One region of the Pseudomonas sp. H1_G08 genome, then DNA from elsewhere that is predicted to be linked to it. Evidence: riboswitches for the same ligand, from Rfam matches in the RefSeq annotation. Region 1 holds a riboswitch; each other region holds the start of a gene.

What was found. Region 1 has a riboswitch for cobalamin ahead of cobW (cobalamin biosynthesis protein CobW). Riboswitches for the same ligand answer to the same signal wherever they lie in the genome.
Region 2: another riboswitch for cobalamin. It lies ahead of AB4N85_RS10335 (ABC transporter substrate-binding protein); the one in region 1 lies ahead of cobW (cobalamin biosynthesis protein CobW).
Region 3: another riboswitch for cobalamin. It lies ahead of cobO (cob(I)yrinic acid a,c-diamide adenosyltransferase); the one in region 1 lies ahead of cobW (cobalamin biosynthesis protein CobW).

The regions. Positions count from the first base shown of each region.
Region 1 covers NZ_CP162822.1:1,538,595-1,543,868, forward strand. Annotated here, with positions in the region: gene AB4N85_RS06960 (cobalamin biosynthesis protein) at 1-112, opposite strand, end outside; gene AB4N85_RS06965 (CbtA family protein) at 109-810, opposite strand; gene AB4N85_RS06970 (CbtB domain-containing protein) at 822-1,019, opposite strand; cobalamin riboswitch at 1,143-1,361, opposite strand; cobalamin riboswitch at 2,269-2,480, shown strand; gene cobW (cobalamin biosynthesis protein CobW) at 2,580-3,644, shown strand; gene cobN (cobaltochelatase subunit CobN) at 3,647-5,274, shown strand, end outside.
Region 2 covers NZ_CP162822.1:2,292,376-2,297,649, reverse strand. Annotated here, with positions in the region: gene AB4N85_RS10345 (ABC transporter ATP-binding protein) at 1-279, opposite strand, end outside; gene AB4N85_RS10340 (FecCD family ABC transporter permease) at 276-1,292, opposite strand; gene AB4N85_RS10335 (ABC transporter substrate-binding protein) at 1,289-2,302, opposite strand; cobalamin riboswitch at 2,443-2,634, opposite strand; gene AB4N85_RS10330 (ParD-like family protein) at 2,772-2,999, shown strand; gene map (type I methionyl aminopeptidase) at 2,996-3,787, shown strand; gene AB4N85_RS10320 (ABC transporter ATP-binding protein) at 3,991-5,145, opposite strand; gene AB4N85_RS10315 (ABC transporter permease) at 5,163-5,274, opposite strand, start outside.
Region 3 covers NZ_CP162822.1:725,333-730,606, reverse strand. Annotated here, with positions in the region: gene bluB (5,6-dimethylbenzimidazole synthase) at 1-311, opposite strand, end outside; gene AB4N85_RS03375 (cobyrinate a,c-diamide synthase) at 308-1,708, opposite strand; gene cobO (cob(I)yrinic acid a,c-diamide adenosyltransferase) at 1,705-2,316, opposite strand; cobalamin riboswitch at 2,400-2,629, opposite strand; gene AB4N85_RS03365 (hypothetical protein) at 2,792-3,376, shown strand; gene AB4N85_RS03360 (PQQ-dependent sugar dehydrogenase) at 3,443-4,756, shown strand; gene AB4N85_RS03355 (C40 family peptidase) at 4,884-5,274, opposite strand, start outside.

The sequences.
Region 1 (5,274 bases):
TGCGGTGCGCCTGCAACGCTTGATCGAGTAACGCACGCAACGTACTGGCCGGGCAGCCCCGCTGGCAGCCGAGGCCGACCACGAGGGTCGGCGCTGCGCGGTCATCGGTCATGCCTGATATGGGCCTGCGCTTTTGCGGCGGAACAACCATGCACTGATCAGGCCCAAGGCCAGCCAGAACGCGACGTTGGTCAGCTGCGAAGCGATTTTGAACTGGGTTTCCAGTGCCTTTGGAGCGAGCATCGAATGCACCTGCGGTTGCGGCGCGCCGATCACATGCGGCACGGCGAGAATCGCTACACCAAGAAGCTTCATCAGCCAGTGACGGCTGAAAGCGATCAGTGCCAGGCCGACAGCGGTCGAAGCGGCAGTGCCGATCCACCAGATCTGCCGCGAAGCCAGATCGGCGGCGGCTGTGCCCGGCAACTCAGGTGGCAGGCCCAAGGTCGGCGCGAGAACGAACGTGGCGTAACCGGCCAGACCCCAGAGCAGCCCTTGCGAGGTCTTGGTCGGCGCGCGCAAGGTGTACAGGCCGGCGAGCATCAAGGCGAAACCCACTGCCACCACCAGATTACCGCCAGTGGTCGAGACCACACGCTGCCAGCCGTCTTCCGGCTCCCAGGCTTCGCCATCATGGCTGTGGGCGGCGGTGCCGGCGGCGTGTTCGTGGACTTGCGCGACCGGTTCGGATTTCTCGAAGGTTTCGGCCTGCAGAATCAGTGGCGATACCCAGAAACTCTGCAGCAGGGTCAGCAGCAGGGCGGCCAGCAAGCCGGTGAAGCCTGCGGTTTGCGCGATACGTTTGATCATTTCGGCAGGCCTCAGTGGCACGGGAACGCGGCGCTGTGGCGGGTATCGTGGGCGGCGTTGTGCACCGCTTCGATGTGCGAGAAACCGGCGAACCAGACCAGGCTGGCACCGAGGATCGAGGCGAAGAGGGCGGCGGCGACGCGTTGGCCGAGTGTGGTGCTGCTGGAGATGTGGTCAGTGTGGCTGACGGTGTTACTGATGATCGACATAGCGCTTCCCTCTGAAATGTCAGCGGGTAAACAGAGCGCATGAAAATCCCTGCGGGCCGGGCACGCAGGGATTTCGAACAGCGCCCGCCCACCGCGGGTTTGTTTGTGTTCAGCGGCGCTTGCGCGCGCTGGGTGTTGCGGGCCGGTCTCCGGGCTCGCGAGGGGTTGGCTGGTCGCCGACCTGCAAGCATCACCTTCCCATGCCGGGGCACAGTGGATCTGACGCTTCGCTCGCTTACCGTTGCGGGGGCAGCACCGGACTGACATGGCTTTGAGTAAAGCACATGATTCACCGGTTTCCCGTTTCACCCTGTGAAGGGCACCCGTAACAAGGTGTGCAGGAGAACATGGGTTTGGGTTTTTAGTCAATTTCCGGGGGCGGATCCGTTGCTGCGGGGGGGGCTTTTTTTCGGGTGTTTTTGTGTGTATATCCGTTGCTGCGGGTGTTGCTGATTACGGTTTCGCCTTTACGGCGAGGCACTTTTTCCAAACGCCGAAAAAGTACCCAAAAAGGCTTGCTCCTACGTTCGGCCCTCGCAGGCTCGGGTTCCTTCGCTCCGGGACTGATCCGGGCGCAGCGGCTCCGGTTTGCTTCGCTGCACCTCCTTCCGCTGTGTTCGACTTCGTCGAACGGTCGCTGCGCTCCCACGCCCGGATCAATCCCTCCACTCAGCCTTCCGACGTCGCCGGTGGATCAAGATCAAGAGCACTCGAGCTTGCGCTCATTGTTGAGTGGGGCGGCTGCGCCGCGGGCAGCTGCGCTGCTTTGCTTTTGCTTTTGCTTTTGTGGGAGCGAGCCTGCTCGCGAAGGCGGCCTGACATCCGACCTGTTCTTGAGCTGGTGCGCGATCCAACTGTAGGAGCTGCCGAAGGCTGCGATCTTTTGCTTTTGCCTTTGCTTTTGCTCTGGCTTTTGATCTTTCGCCCCTTCGGCAGGCTTCGTTACGGGATCGATCCGGGGGTGGGAGCGCAGCGACCGTACGACGCAGTCGTACACAGCGGAAGGAGGTGCAGCGAAGCAAACCGTAGCCGCTGCGCCCGGATCGGTCCCGTAACGAAGGTACCCCAGCTCCAGCGAGCGGGCCGTACGCCGGGGCAAAGCCTTTTGGTTCCTTTTTGCTGGGCCGGCACTCCGGCGTTTGAAAAAGGGACTCGCTGTAAGAGCGAAACCATAAGAAGCCGTTACCGCAGCAACGGATATACCCCCAGTTTCAGACTCACCGACCATTGACCCACGACGGACCCATGCGTAGCCTTGCGCTTTCGAGGTTCTTCGGCACTCGCCGAAGCTAAGAAGGGAACGCGGTCAAAGCCGCGGCTGCCCCCGCAACTGTGAACGGTGATGTTCGTTGCCACGCCACTGCCAGCTCAACCGATGAGCCAGCGGGAAGGCGCAATGGACGCCAGGCCCAACGCCTGAACGCCGTCAGCCAGGAGACCTGCCTCGTCACAGATTCTCACTACAACCGGGCGGGGTGATCCGGTGGCGAATGCTTCCGGCGTGCATGCGCGCTGCCGGTTCTCGTCCCGTATGCCCGCCGCTTGCCAAAGGGCATACCGATGAAAACACTGGCCAAACTCCCCGTCACCATCGTCACCGGTTTCCTCGGTTCGGGCAAAACCACGCTGCTGCGGCACATGCTCGACAACGCTCAGGGCCGGCGCATCGCGGTGATCGTCAACGAGTTTGGCGAGCTGGGCATCGACGGTGAAATCCTCAAGCAATGCACCATCGGCTGCACCGAAGAAGAGGCCAGCGGCCGCGTTTATGAGCTGGCCAACGGCTGCCTGTGCTGCACGGTGCAGGAAGAATTCTTCCCGGTGATGCGCGAGCTGGTTGCCCGTCGCGGCGATCTCGACCACATCCTTATTGAAACCTCGGGCCTAGCCCTGCCAAAACCGCTGGTGCAAGCCTTCCAGTGGCCGGAAATTCGCAGTGCCTGCACCGTCGACGCAGTCATCACCGTGGTCGATAGCCCGGCGGTCGCCGCAGGCACATTCGCTGCGTTCCCGGATCAGGTCGATGCCCAGCGCAAACTCGATCCGAACCTTGATCACGAGTCGCCGCTGCACGAATTGTTCGCCGATCAACTGGCCAGCGCTGACCTGGTCATCCTCAACAAAGCCGACCAGACCAGCCCGGAAGATCTGGCTCGCGTACGCGCTGAAGTCGCCGAAGAGCTGCCGCCAGCAGTGAAAATCATCGAAGCCAGCAACGGCCGCCTGCCGCTGGACGTGCTGATCGGTCTCGGTGCCGGCTCTGAAGAACATATCGACAGCCGCCACAGCCACCACGATCATCACCATGACGGTGATGACGACGACCACGATCACGACGCCTTCGATTCGATCTCCATCGAATTGCCGCAAGCCGACGAAAGCTTGCTGCTCGACGCGCTGACGCAACTGGTGGTGCAGCACGGCATCCTGCGCGTCAAAGGTTTCGCGGCCATCCCGAACAAACCAATGCGTCTGCTGATCCAGGGCGTGGGCACGCGTTTCGACAAGCATTTCGACCGCCAGTGGGGCGCCGACGAAGCGCGCGTCACGCGTCTGGTGCTCATCGGTCAGGAGCTTGATGCGGCACAACTCGAAGCGCAATTGCGCGCTGCGCTCAGCGTTTAGCCATGCACCTGCTCAGGACCCAGCCCGGCGGATTCGTCTCGGACGACAACATTGCCGATCTCGGACAAACCCCCGCCGAGCTGGTGATCCTGTGCAGCGGCGATTCCAGCCTGGCGCTGCTCGCGGAGGCTGCGCAGCAACTGCCCGATGACTATCCGAGCCTGCGTCTGGCCAACCCGATGCAGGTGCAGAATCATGCCTCGGTCGATCTGTATGTCGACGAAGTGCTGCGCCACGCCAAGGTCATTCTGATCTCACTGCACGGCGGCATCGCCTATTGGCGCTACGGTGTCGAGCGGCTGGTCGAGTTGTCCGAACGCGGCGTGCAACTGATCCTGGTGCCCGGCGATGACCGCCCGGACCCCGAACTCAGCGACTTGAGCACGGCCAGCGCCGAAGTGCGCGATCGATTCTGGCAATTCCTGCGTCAGGGCGGCATGGGTAACGCGCTGGATTTCTTCCGTTGCCTGGGCAACCAATGGTTCGCCCGCGATTACCCGTGGAACGAGCCGCAAACCCTGCCACGCACGGCGATTTATCACCCACAGAAAAACAGCGCTGCCCTGAGTGACTGGCAAGCCGAATGGCTGCCCGATCAACCGGTGGCGGCGTTGTTGTTTTATCGCTCGCATTTGCAGGCGGCGAACACGGCGTTCATCGATGTGTTCTGTCAGCGTTTGCAGGCAGCCGGGCTCAATCCGCTGCCGATCGCGGTGGCCAGTCTGAAAGAACCCGGTTGCTTGTCGGTGGTCGAGGACTGGCTGGATGAAGTCGAGGCGGGGGTGATTCTCAACACCACCGGTTTTGCCCAATCGAGTCCCGAGGCGCCGCATCTGCGCCCGTTTCGCCGCAACATCCCGGTGATTCAAGCGATCTGCGCCCAGGACAACGAGCCTGGCTGGCGCGACAGCGAGCAGGGCCTCGGGCCGCGCGATCTGGCGATGCACATTGCTTTGCCCGAACTTGACGGACGCATCATCAGCCGCCCGATCAGCTTCAAGGATCTGGCCTGGCGCAGCGAGCGCAGCCAGTCCGATGTGGTCTGTTATCGCGCCCAACCTGAACGCATGGATTTCGTCGCCGAACTGGCGCGGCGCTGGATTGCTCTGGGGCGGGTGCCCAATGGCGAAAAACGCATCGCGCTGATCCTCGCCAACTACCCGACCCGCGACGGCCGCATCGGCAACGGTGTCGGCCTCGATACGCCAGCGGCGGCGCTGAACATCCTCCGCGCTTTGCGCGAAGAGGGTTATCCGGTCACGGCCGAGTTGCCCGATAGCGGCACCGAGCTGATCCAGCAATTGCTCGGCGGTGTCAGCAACGACCTCGACAGTCTCGACCTGCGCCCGTGCCAGCAGAGCCTGACGATGGACGATTACCTGGCAATGTTCAATGCACTGCCGCAGGCGAATCGCGCCGAGGTACTCGAGCGTTGGGGATCGCCACACAACGATCCGATGTGTCGCGACGGCCGGCTGATGATCGCCGGTCTGCGTTTCGGTCTGACCTTTGTCGGCATTCAGCCGGCGCGGGGTTATCAGGTCGATCCGAGCGCGGTGTATCACGACCCGGATCTGGTCCCGCCGCACGGCTATCTGGCGTTCTATTTCTGGTTGCGCAACACCTACGG
Region 2 (5,274 bases), 750 kb from region 1:
AATGCCATCGTCGGTATCGGCCTGTTGCTCAACCACCGCGAGCGTCTGCGCGATGCTGCGCCGCGACATTTTGCCCAGCGCCTGACCGCCGAGCTGCACATGGCCCGCGCTCGGTTCGCGCAGGCCGGCCAGCAATTTGAGCAGCGTGGATTTACCCGAACCGTTCGGCCCGACAATGCCCAGGGTCTCGCCGCGCTGAACGTCGATGCTGACACCGTTGAGCAACTCGGCACCGCGCACCTTGAAGCTCAACCCAGCACAGCTCAGAACCGTGTTCATCGCGCCGATCTCCGGCCCACCAGAATCAGCGCGAACACTGGCGCGCCGACCAGCGCAGTGATCACGCCGACCGGGATCACCTGACCCTTGATCAGGGTGCGCGACAGCACATCGGCGGCGATCAGAAACACCGCGCCGCCCAGCGCACTGGCGGGCAACAGACGCGCATGGCCGGTGCCGAGCAACAACCGCGCGGCATGGGGAATCACCAGACCGACAAAGCCGATCGAGCCGACAATCGACACCATCACCGCCGTCACCAGCGCGGCGCAGCCAATCAACAGAATCTGCACACGTCGCACTGGAATGCCGAGAGACGCCGCCGAGTCCGCACCAAAGGTGAACGCATCCAGCGCCCGCCGATGCCACAGACAAACAACCAACCCCAACACCGCCACCGGCACCGCCAGCCACACCGACGGCCAGCGCACGCCGCCGAGATTGCCGAGCAGCCAGAACATGGTCCCGCGCGCTTGTTCGGAGCTTGCCGAGCGGGTGATCAGAAACGCGGTGAGGGCATTGAACAATTGCGAACCGGCGATCCCGGCCAGAATGATCTGCCCGGTGCCGCTGGCCGAGCCGCTGACCCGCGCCAACAGGATCACCAGCACGAACGCCGTCACCGCGCCGGCAAAGGCACCGACCGACAATGAAATCGCCCCGGCGCCGACGCCAAGCAGGGCGACCATCACCGCGCCAGTCGAGGCGCCAGCAGAAATACCCAGCAGATACGGATCGGCCAACGGATTGCGCAGCAGCGATTGCAGGATCACCCCGCACGTCGCCAGGCCGGCGCCGCAGGCCGCCGCGACCAGCGCGCGGGTCAGGCGATAGTTCCAGACGATACCTTCGTCGATCGGGTCGAGCACATAACCGGCGCCCCACAGCTTGTTGGCCAGCGCCTGCAACACCACGCTCGGCTCGATTGAAGTCTCACCAATCGCCACGCCGCCGATCAGCGCGACCGACAGCGTCAACAGCACCAGCAGCAAACGGATCAGGCGTCTGCTCATGGCGACAGGTCGTAGCCGTTGATCGCGCTGGCCAGTTGTGCGAGGCCGTCGAAGGTGCGCAGGCTGGCCTGCATGGCCATGGCGTCAAGGATGATGATGCGGTTGTGCTTGACCGCGTCCATGTTGCGCGTCACCGGATCACTGCGCAGGAAGGCGAGTTTCTTCTGATAGTCGTCCGCCGGGAAACGTCGACGATCCATGCGCGCGATCACCAGAAACGTCGGGTTGGCCTTGGCGATGGTTTCCCAGCCGACCGTTGGCCATTCTTCATCCGACTCGACGACGTTGCGCACGCCGAGGGTGCTGAGCATGAAATCGGGAACGCCTTTGTGCCCGGCCACGAAAGGCTCGATGTCCATCTCGGCGCTGGAGAACCACACCAGGGCGCTGACGTCTTTGCGCTGCTGCTTTTTCGCGGTGGCGATCGACTGCGCGAGGCTGGCTTTGAGCTGCTCATTGAGCTGTTCGCCACGCGCCTGCACGTCAAAAATCGCCGCCAGTTGGCTCACGCTTTTGTAGATGCTGTCGATGCGAAACGGTGCCAGCCGCGTCCCGTCCGAACCGACGAGGTTGTCCTTGGCTTCGCAATCGGAGGGCAGCAGGTAGGTGGGAATCTTCAGTTCATGGAACTGCTCGCGAGTGCCGACCGCGCCTTGCGGGCCGACCATCCATTCCAGCTCGACGGCAACCAGCTCCGGGCGTTTAGCGATCACCGCTTCGAAACTCGGCTCGTTGTCGGCGAGGCGCTCGATCGTGTCGTTCTGCGCTTTGTATGTGCCCAGCACGTCGTTGAACCACAGCGAAGTGCCGACGACTTTGTCGCCCAGGCCCAAGGCGTAGAGCATTTCCGTGCCGGCCTGGCCAATGGTCACCGTGCGCGCAGGCGCGTGTTGAAAGGTCAGGCTGCTGCCACAGTTTTCGACGGTCAGCGGATACGCAGTCGGCGCCGCTTGCGCCAGGGGGCAAAGGCTCAGAGCGGTGAGCAGGGTGGCAACGCGGGGCAGCAGCATGGGGCAGTCTCCAGGGGAACCGTACGGGAGCGGGCGGGTACGGTTTGGAAACACACCTCGGGCGCGGTCGTGGAAACTACGCAAGGCCGGCACGGGGAAAATGCGCACGGCACGATGTCCTTCCCGGACACCCCGCCGGTTGGTCAGTCACTGTGCCGGCAGGTCTCCTGACTGATGCGTCATCGCCACGCTCCGGCCTTCCCGGGGTTCACCCAGTGGCAGTCGAGGAGCAGGCTCGGCACCTACAGTTGCGGGGGCAGTTCCGATTGATGCGTGGAGCACCTCGGATTCCCTATTAATTCCGTGTGGAAACCGGCGCGGGCATGGTAGTCGATCAGGCCGCTGATGGGGAGCCGAATCTGCTTCGGCAGCTCCTGCACGGGTGCGTGTTTGCGTGGCGGAGCGTTTGCAATCCGAGGGTAAGCTTGGCTAGTATACGATCCATATACATTTCGTATCGGATATAGACATGGGCATCGTAAAGATTTCAGAGGACATGCACGAGAACCTGCGTATCTCCAGCAACGCCCTCAGCCGCTCGATCAACGCGCAGGCTGAGCACTGGATGCGCATCGGCATGCTCGCCGAGCTGCATCCCAATCTCGACCACAGCGCCATTTGCCGCCTGCTGATCCGCGCCGAACAGAATGGTGGGCTGGATCTGCAACAACTGACTCAGGAAGCCGTCAGCGCATGAGAAACCAGATCAAGATCAACACCCCGGCCGACATCGAAAAATCCCGCGCCGCCGGCAAACTCGCCGCTGAAGTGCTGGCAATGCTGGTGCCGCATGTGAAGGCTGGCGTGACCACCGATGAGCTGGATCGACTGTGCAACGATTACATCGTCAATGTGCAGAAGGCGGTGCCAGCCAACGTCGGTTATCACGGCTTTCCGAAAACCGTCTGCGCGTCGGTCAACGACGTGGTGTGTCACGGCATTCCATCGGGTACGCCATTGAAGGATGGCGACATCGTCAATCTCGACATCGCCGTGATCAAGGATGGCTGGTTCGGCGATACCAGTCGCATGTATGTCGTGGGTGAGGCAAGCCCCGAGGCGCAGCACCTGATCAAGACCACTTACGATGCGATGTGCGCAGGCATCCGTGCAGTGAAGCCGGGCGCAACGCTGGGCGATATCGGTCATGCGATCCAGAGCCTGGCGGAGGCGGAGGGCTTCAGCGTGGTGCGCGAATACTGCGGCCACGGTATCGGCAAGGTCTATCACGACGAACCGCAGATCCTGCATTACGGCTTTCCCAATCAAGGGCTGAAGCTCAAGGCCGGGATGATTTTCACCGTGGAACCGATGCTCAATGCCGGCAAACGCCATGTGAAGAACATGCCGGATGGCTGGACCGTATTGACCAAGGATGGCTCGTTGTCGGCGCAGTGGGAGCATATGGTCGCGGTGACGGAGAGCGGGTTTGAAGTGCTGACGGCGTGGCCGGATGAGATTGAAGGGTACCGGGCCATTGGCTAATACCGTGTCGCCTGCTTGCCCTCACCCTAGCCCTCTCCCAATGGGAGAGGGGACTGACCGAGGTGTTGTTGCGAGATACGCCGACGTGCGATACCGAGTCGAACTTACATTTTGAACAGCATGAAGATCGGCTCCCTTTCCCCCTCGCCCCCCGTGGGGGAGAGGGCTGGGGTGAGGGGGTAGATCCAACTGACTCAGCGCAATCAGTGAGCACCGGCAGCCTTGTTCAAGTCGCTCTCGGTCCACTCGGTATAAACACAAGCATCCGCCGTCGCCCAGCGCACCCGTACCGGATCGCCGGCCTTGAGTGGCATGCCCGCTGCCGACAGCGCTTTCACCGTCATCGACGTCCCGCCCGCAGTCACCACGCTGCAGGTCTGGCTCTCACCGAGAAACAGCACCTCCACAACGTTCGCCGACACCTCATTCCAGCCCGCCGCCAGCGGCTCATCCAGCGCCTGCTGCGTGCTCAGCGCCAAGGCCTTTTCCGGACGCACCATCAGCAGCACATCCTGATCAGTGTGCAACCCGGACGTCAGCCGAATCGACAACGACTGGCCCTCGAAACTCGCCGCTGCATTGCCTTGCGCCTTGAGCTTGAGGAAGTTCGAATTACCCAGGAACGACGCGACAAACGCATTCGGCGGATTCTGGTAAAGGTCGTAACCACTGCCCAGACCAACGATTTTGCCGTGGCTGAAAATCGCGATGCGTTGCGACAGACGCATGGCTTCTTCCTGGTCGTGGGTCACGTACACGATGGTGATACCCAGGCGTCGGTGCAGCTGGCGCAGTTCATCCTGCAAGTCCTCGCGCAGCTTCTTGTCCAGCGCGCCCAATGGTTCGTCCATCAGCAGGATGCGCGGCTCGTAAACCAGCGCCCGGGCGATGGCAACCCGTTGTTGCTGGCCGCCAGACAGTTGCGAAGGGCGGCGATGGGCGAACTGTTCGAGCTGCACCAGTTTGAGCATCGCATCGACGCGCTTTTCGCGCTCGGCCGCAGCCAGTTTGCGAATGGCCAGAGGGAAGGCGATGTTGTCGCGTACCGACAGATGCGGGAACAGCGAGTAACGCTGAAAGACCATGCCGATGTCGCGCTTGTGCGGCGGCACGTTGACCAGCGACTGGCCGTTGACGAGGATCTCGCCGCTGCTCGGTGTTTCAAAACCGGCGAGCATCGACAGCGTGGTGCTTTTGCCCGAGCCGCTGGAGCCGAGGAAGGTGAGGAATTCGCCGTCCTTGATGTCCAGCGAGATATTGTCGACGGCAGCGAAATCGCCGTAGTGCTTGTTCAGGTTGCGCAGGCTGACCAGGGGTTTGTCGCTCTGCTGGGATGCGTCTTTGATCACGGCACTCATGTCGTACTCCTGGGCGCTCAGGCGCTGATTTCGTTGCGCCGGCGCAGGGCGGCGGCGATCACCATGACCAATACCGACAGGCCGATCAGCAGCGTCGAAGCGACGGCGATCACCGGGGTCAGGTCCTGG
Region 3 (5,274 bases), 810 kb from region 1:
GCGCAATCGTTGATGCCTTCGACCTTGAGCTGCATGAACTCATCGCTGCGCTCGCCAAGGGCTTCGGCGGTGCGGATACGTTCGTCTTCGACGAGATCGCGGATCTGCCCGCGCAAAGCACGATCGCTGATACGAATGAAGCGCCACGGCTGCATCAGGCCGACGCTTGGCGCTTGATGAGCGGCTTCGAGCAGACGACGCAGCAGTTGCGGCTCGACGCTGCCGCCGGTGAAGTGGCGCATGTCGCGGCGCTCGGCGATTGCCTTGTAGACCGCTGCGCGCTCGGCTTCGGAGAAGGTGTTGTCGGTCATGGCCCCATCGCTGGCAAGCCAGCTCCCACAGGAGATCGCATTTCTTCAGGAAGCTCACCATTCACTGTGGGAGCGAGCTTGCTCGCGAAGGCGGCCTCACGATCTGGCGCAAACAATGCGGCAATCGCAGTCGGATTCGACGGGAAATAAAAATGCACATAAGAAGCCGTCATCCGCCCCTCGCGATAAACCGCCTCGGCCCCACGCCCGCCATTAGGACTCACCCCCCGGGCAATCGGCGTCAGCTCTGTGGTGGTCAGGGAATGATGATAGGTATGCCCACGCAAGGAACCTTCCGGCAGCTCAACCGCCTGCAACGCCAGCGCCGCCAGACGCTTCTGCATCACCGCCTCGCCCTTGAGCAAACCGACCAGCTCAGCACGGGTGCCTTCCACGTCGGTCAGCGAATCAAGCAGATAAAGCATGCCGCCACACTCGGCGAGCAACGGCTTGCCCGCCGCATGGTGCGCGCGGATCGCCGCCAGCATTGAGGCGTTTTGCGCCAGCGCGACGTGATGCAGCTCTGGATAGCCGCCCGGCAGATACAGGCTGTCCGCCTCGGGCAATCGGGTGTCGCGAATCGGCGAGAAGAAGCGCAATTCGGCGCCCATCGCCCGCAGCAGATCGAGACTGGCGCCATAGGTGAAGGCAAAGGCTTCATCGCGGGCAACGGCGATGCGCACACCTTTTAATAGAGGCTCGGCGGCGATGACGTCAGGCCCGGCGAATTCAACGGCCGGTGGCAGCGCGACCTCGCAACTGCTGGCCAGCGCATCGGCGGCCGCGTCGAGGCGCAGATCCAGATCATTCAATTCGCTGGCCTGAACCAGGCCGAGGTGGCGGCTCGGCAATTCGATACCGGTTTCGCGGGACAGCGCACCGTACCAGCGCAGACCTTCGGTGAGGCTGCCTTCGAGTAATTGCGCATGGCGCAAGGTGCCGACGCGGTTGGCCAGCACGCCAGCGAACGGCAAGTCCGGCTGATACTTGGCCAGGCCCAGCGCCAAGGCGCCAAAGGTCTGCGCCATGGCGGTGCCATCGATCACGCCGAGCACCGGCACACCGAAGTGGCGCGCCAGATCAGCGCTGGATGGCGTGCCGTCGAAAAGGCCCATCACGCCCTCGATCAGAATCAGGTCAGCCTCGGCGGCGGCTTCCCACAACAGCCGGCGACTTTCCTGCTCGCCGACCATCCACATGTCCAGTTGATACACCGGCGCACCGCTCGCGCGCTCGAGGATCATCGGGTCGAGAAAGTCCGGACCGCATTTGAACACGCGCACCTTGCGCCCTTGGTTGCGATGCAAACGGGCGAGTGCGGCGGTGACGGTGGTCTTGCCCTGACCGGAGGCCGGCGCGGCGATCAACACCGCCGGGCAGTGACGTGGTTGCTTCAAAGTTCGACGCCTTTCTGCGCTTTGATCCCGGCCTGAAAGGCGTGCTTGAGCATGCCCATCTCGGTAACCGTGTCGCCCATCTCGATCATTTCCGGCTTGGCGCCGCGACCGGTGACCACCACGTGCTGCATCGGCGGGCGCGCTTGCAAATCGCTGAGCACCTGATCGAGATCGAGGTAGCCGTGCTTGAGGGCGATGTTCAACTCATCGAGCACTACCAGACCGATCGAAGGGTCGCGCAACAATTCGCGCGAGACTTCCCAAGCGGCGGTCGCAGCGGCGATGTCGCGCTGACGATCCTGGGTTTCCCAGGTGAAGCCTTCGCCCATGACGTGGAAACGCACCTGCTCGGGGAAGCGGCGGAAAAACAATTCTTCGCCTGTGCTGTTGCGGCCTTTGATGAACTGCACAACGCCGCACTGCATGCCGTGGCCCATCGCGCGGGCGAGCATGCCGAACGCCGAGCTGCTCTTGCCTTTGCCATTGCCGGTCAGCACCAACACCAGGCCACATTCGTCGGGCGAGCTGGCGATGCGTTCGTCGATCACGGCTTTCTTGCGCTGCATGCGCGCCAGATGGCGTTCGTCACGCTCGGGGGAATCAGTCATGGGGGGAGCTCTCCGTTGAGGCTGGATAACGGCGGGCAGGCACAAGAATAGACGGCAAAAAGCCTGGCATCGCCCACCGTGATGCCGCTGAGATGGATCAGGCCGGTCTCCGGGCTCATGAGCGGCGTTTCGCCGGACTGCGCGCCTTCCCGCTTCTTTCGAGGCAGTGGCTCAAGGCGCAGTTTTCACTCATTTACCGTTGCGGGGGCAGCGCCGGGATCGTCGTGGCTTCGCTTGAAGACCACCCTCACCGGCTTCCCTGTTTCACTCTGTCGACGCGGGGCCACAGAGCACCTGAAACAAGCGGCGAAGGTTAGAGGGTTGGGGGTGGAGCGTCAATTGAAGAGGCGCTTTGCGCGCGAATAACTGCCGCTGATCCATTGTGCAGCGGCAATCTTGTGCCAGACTGCGACAAGTGATATCAAAGAGCCATGCTTTTCCCGAAAAGCCCACTACAACAATAAGGATGACGACGATGCAAGGCATGATCATCAGCAACCCGCGCCTGGAATTCCTGCGCCCGGTGCTGGAACGCTGGTTTGACTGTATCGATCGCTACAACACCGTTCGCGGCGACAACGACACGCCATATTGGCACGACGAGAAAGCCAATCTCGGCCTGCTCGCGGCAGCGGCGTGGATGGATGAAATGGTCACGCTGAACGACACGGCCACGCGCAAACAGAACGAAGAAGGCGAACGCAATGCTCGCGCCGACCTGCTGATTGCCGGCGCCGAAGACCGCGCGTTCATTCAGGCCACGCAACGCTGGCCACGGGTCAACAACCTCAACCTGACCCAGGCACTGCTCGACGTCACCGCTGATGCCAAGCGCATCAGCTACGCCAGCGATCTCAAGCTCGGCTGCCTCTTTGTTGCTCCGCAAAAACCTCAGCACAGCGCCAGCCCCGAAGAATTGCAGGACATGGTCGACGACCTGCAAAAGGAACACACCTGCGCCGTGGCCTGGTATTTCCCCTACGCCTATCGCAAATTGCACAGCGACGCGGGCAACTATCATCCGGGCATCGCCATGCTGTTCAAGGAAGCCCGCGGTTGAGCAGTTGAACCATCGGGCCTGCGCCCTCCTCTATGTTTAGGAATGCATTCATAGGGAAGATCAGCAATGCGCAAGGCCCAACTCGCTCTTATCATCGCCGTCGCTGGCGGGCTCGCCGCCTGCGGTGAAACCTCCAGCCTGCAAGTCTCCGACGGCACCGGCCCGTCACCGAAACTGCCCGAACCGAACAAGACGCTGATCCCGACAGTCAACATCGCCCCGGCGGTGGGCTGGCCGGACGGCGCGAAACCGACCGCAGCGGCCGGCACCCAGGTCGCCGCGTTTGCCGAAGGCCTTGATCACCCGCGCTGGCTCTACGTGCTGCCCAACGGCGATGTGCTGGTGGCGGAGACCAATGCGCCGCCCAAGCCCGATGACAGCAAAGGCATTCGTGGCTGGGTGATGAAGAAAGTCATGGGCAAGGCCGGCGCCGGCGTGCCCAGCCCGAACCGCATCACCCTGCTGCGTGATGCCGACCACGACGGCGTCGCAGAAACCCGCACGGTGTTCCTGCAGAACCTCAATTCGCCGTTTGGCATGACGCTGGTCGGCAACGATTTGTACGTTGCCGACACCGACCGCCTGCTGCGCTTCAACTACGAGCCGGGCGCCACCGAGATCAAGACCCAACCGATCAAAGTCGTCGACTTGCCCGGCGGCACGCTGAATCACCACTGGACCAAAAACGTCATCGCCAGCAAGGACGGCAACAAGCTCTACGTCACCGTCGGCTCGAACAGTAACGTCGGCGAAAACGGTCTGGATCAGGAAGAAGGCCGCGCGGCGATCTGGGAAGTGGATCGTGCGACCGGCAATCACCGGATCTTCGCCTCGGGTATCCGCAACCCCAACGGCCTCGCCTGGGAACCTACCAGCGGCGCATTGTGGACAGCAGTCAACGAGCGTGACGAAATCGGCAGCGATCTGGTGCCGGACTACATCACCTCGGTCAAGGACGGCGGCTTCTATGGCTGGCCGTTCAGCTACTACGGCCAGCACGTCGATGTGCGGGTCAAACCGCAGAATCCTGATCTGGTGGCCAAGGCCATCGCTCCGGATTACGCGGTCGGTCCGCACACCGCTTCGCTGGGCCTGACCTTCGCCGAGGGCAACCGCTTGCCGGCGCAATTCAAGGAAGGCGCATTCATTGGCCAACACGGCTCGTGGAACCGCAAACCGCACAGTGGCTACAAGGTGATTTTCGTACCGTTCACTGGCGGCAAACCGACCGGGCAGCCGGTGGATGTGCTGACCGGTTTCCTCGACAAGGACGACAATGCGCTGGGCCGCCCAGTTGGCGTGGTCATCGATCAGCAAGGTGGCTTGCTGGTGGCGGATGATGTGGGCAACAAGGTGTGGCGCGTTTCTGCCAGCAAGTAAGTTAAGCGCGAAGCAAAAAATGTGGGAGCGAGCCTGCTCGCGAAAGCGGTTTATCAGTTAAATCATTGTCAACTGACACTCCGCCTTCGCGAGCAGGCTCGCTCCCACATTTAGTTATGCATACGCACTAGGGGTTATGCGCCAGCTGCCCCGGCTGCAACACCCGCTTGGCGCTCAGATACGCCTTCTGCCAATACGCTTTCGACAGACTGTCGAGCTTGACCGTGCCGCCAGTGGCCGGTGCATGCACGAAGCGACCCTCGCCGACGTAAATCCCCGCATGACTGACCTGCGAGCCGCCATTGGTGGCGAAGAAAATCAGGTCGCCGGTTTGCAAGCCTTCCTTGCCGACATTCGGCGCCTGCATGACGATCATTTCGCGGGTCGAGCGTGGCAGCGAAATTCCCGCCGCGTCGCGGTAGACAAACCCGATCAGACCACTGCAATCAAAGCCCGAATCTGGCGTGTTGCCGCCCCAGCGATACGGCGTGCCAACCAGGCCGAGGGCGCGGAACAGC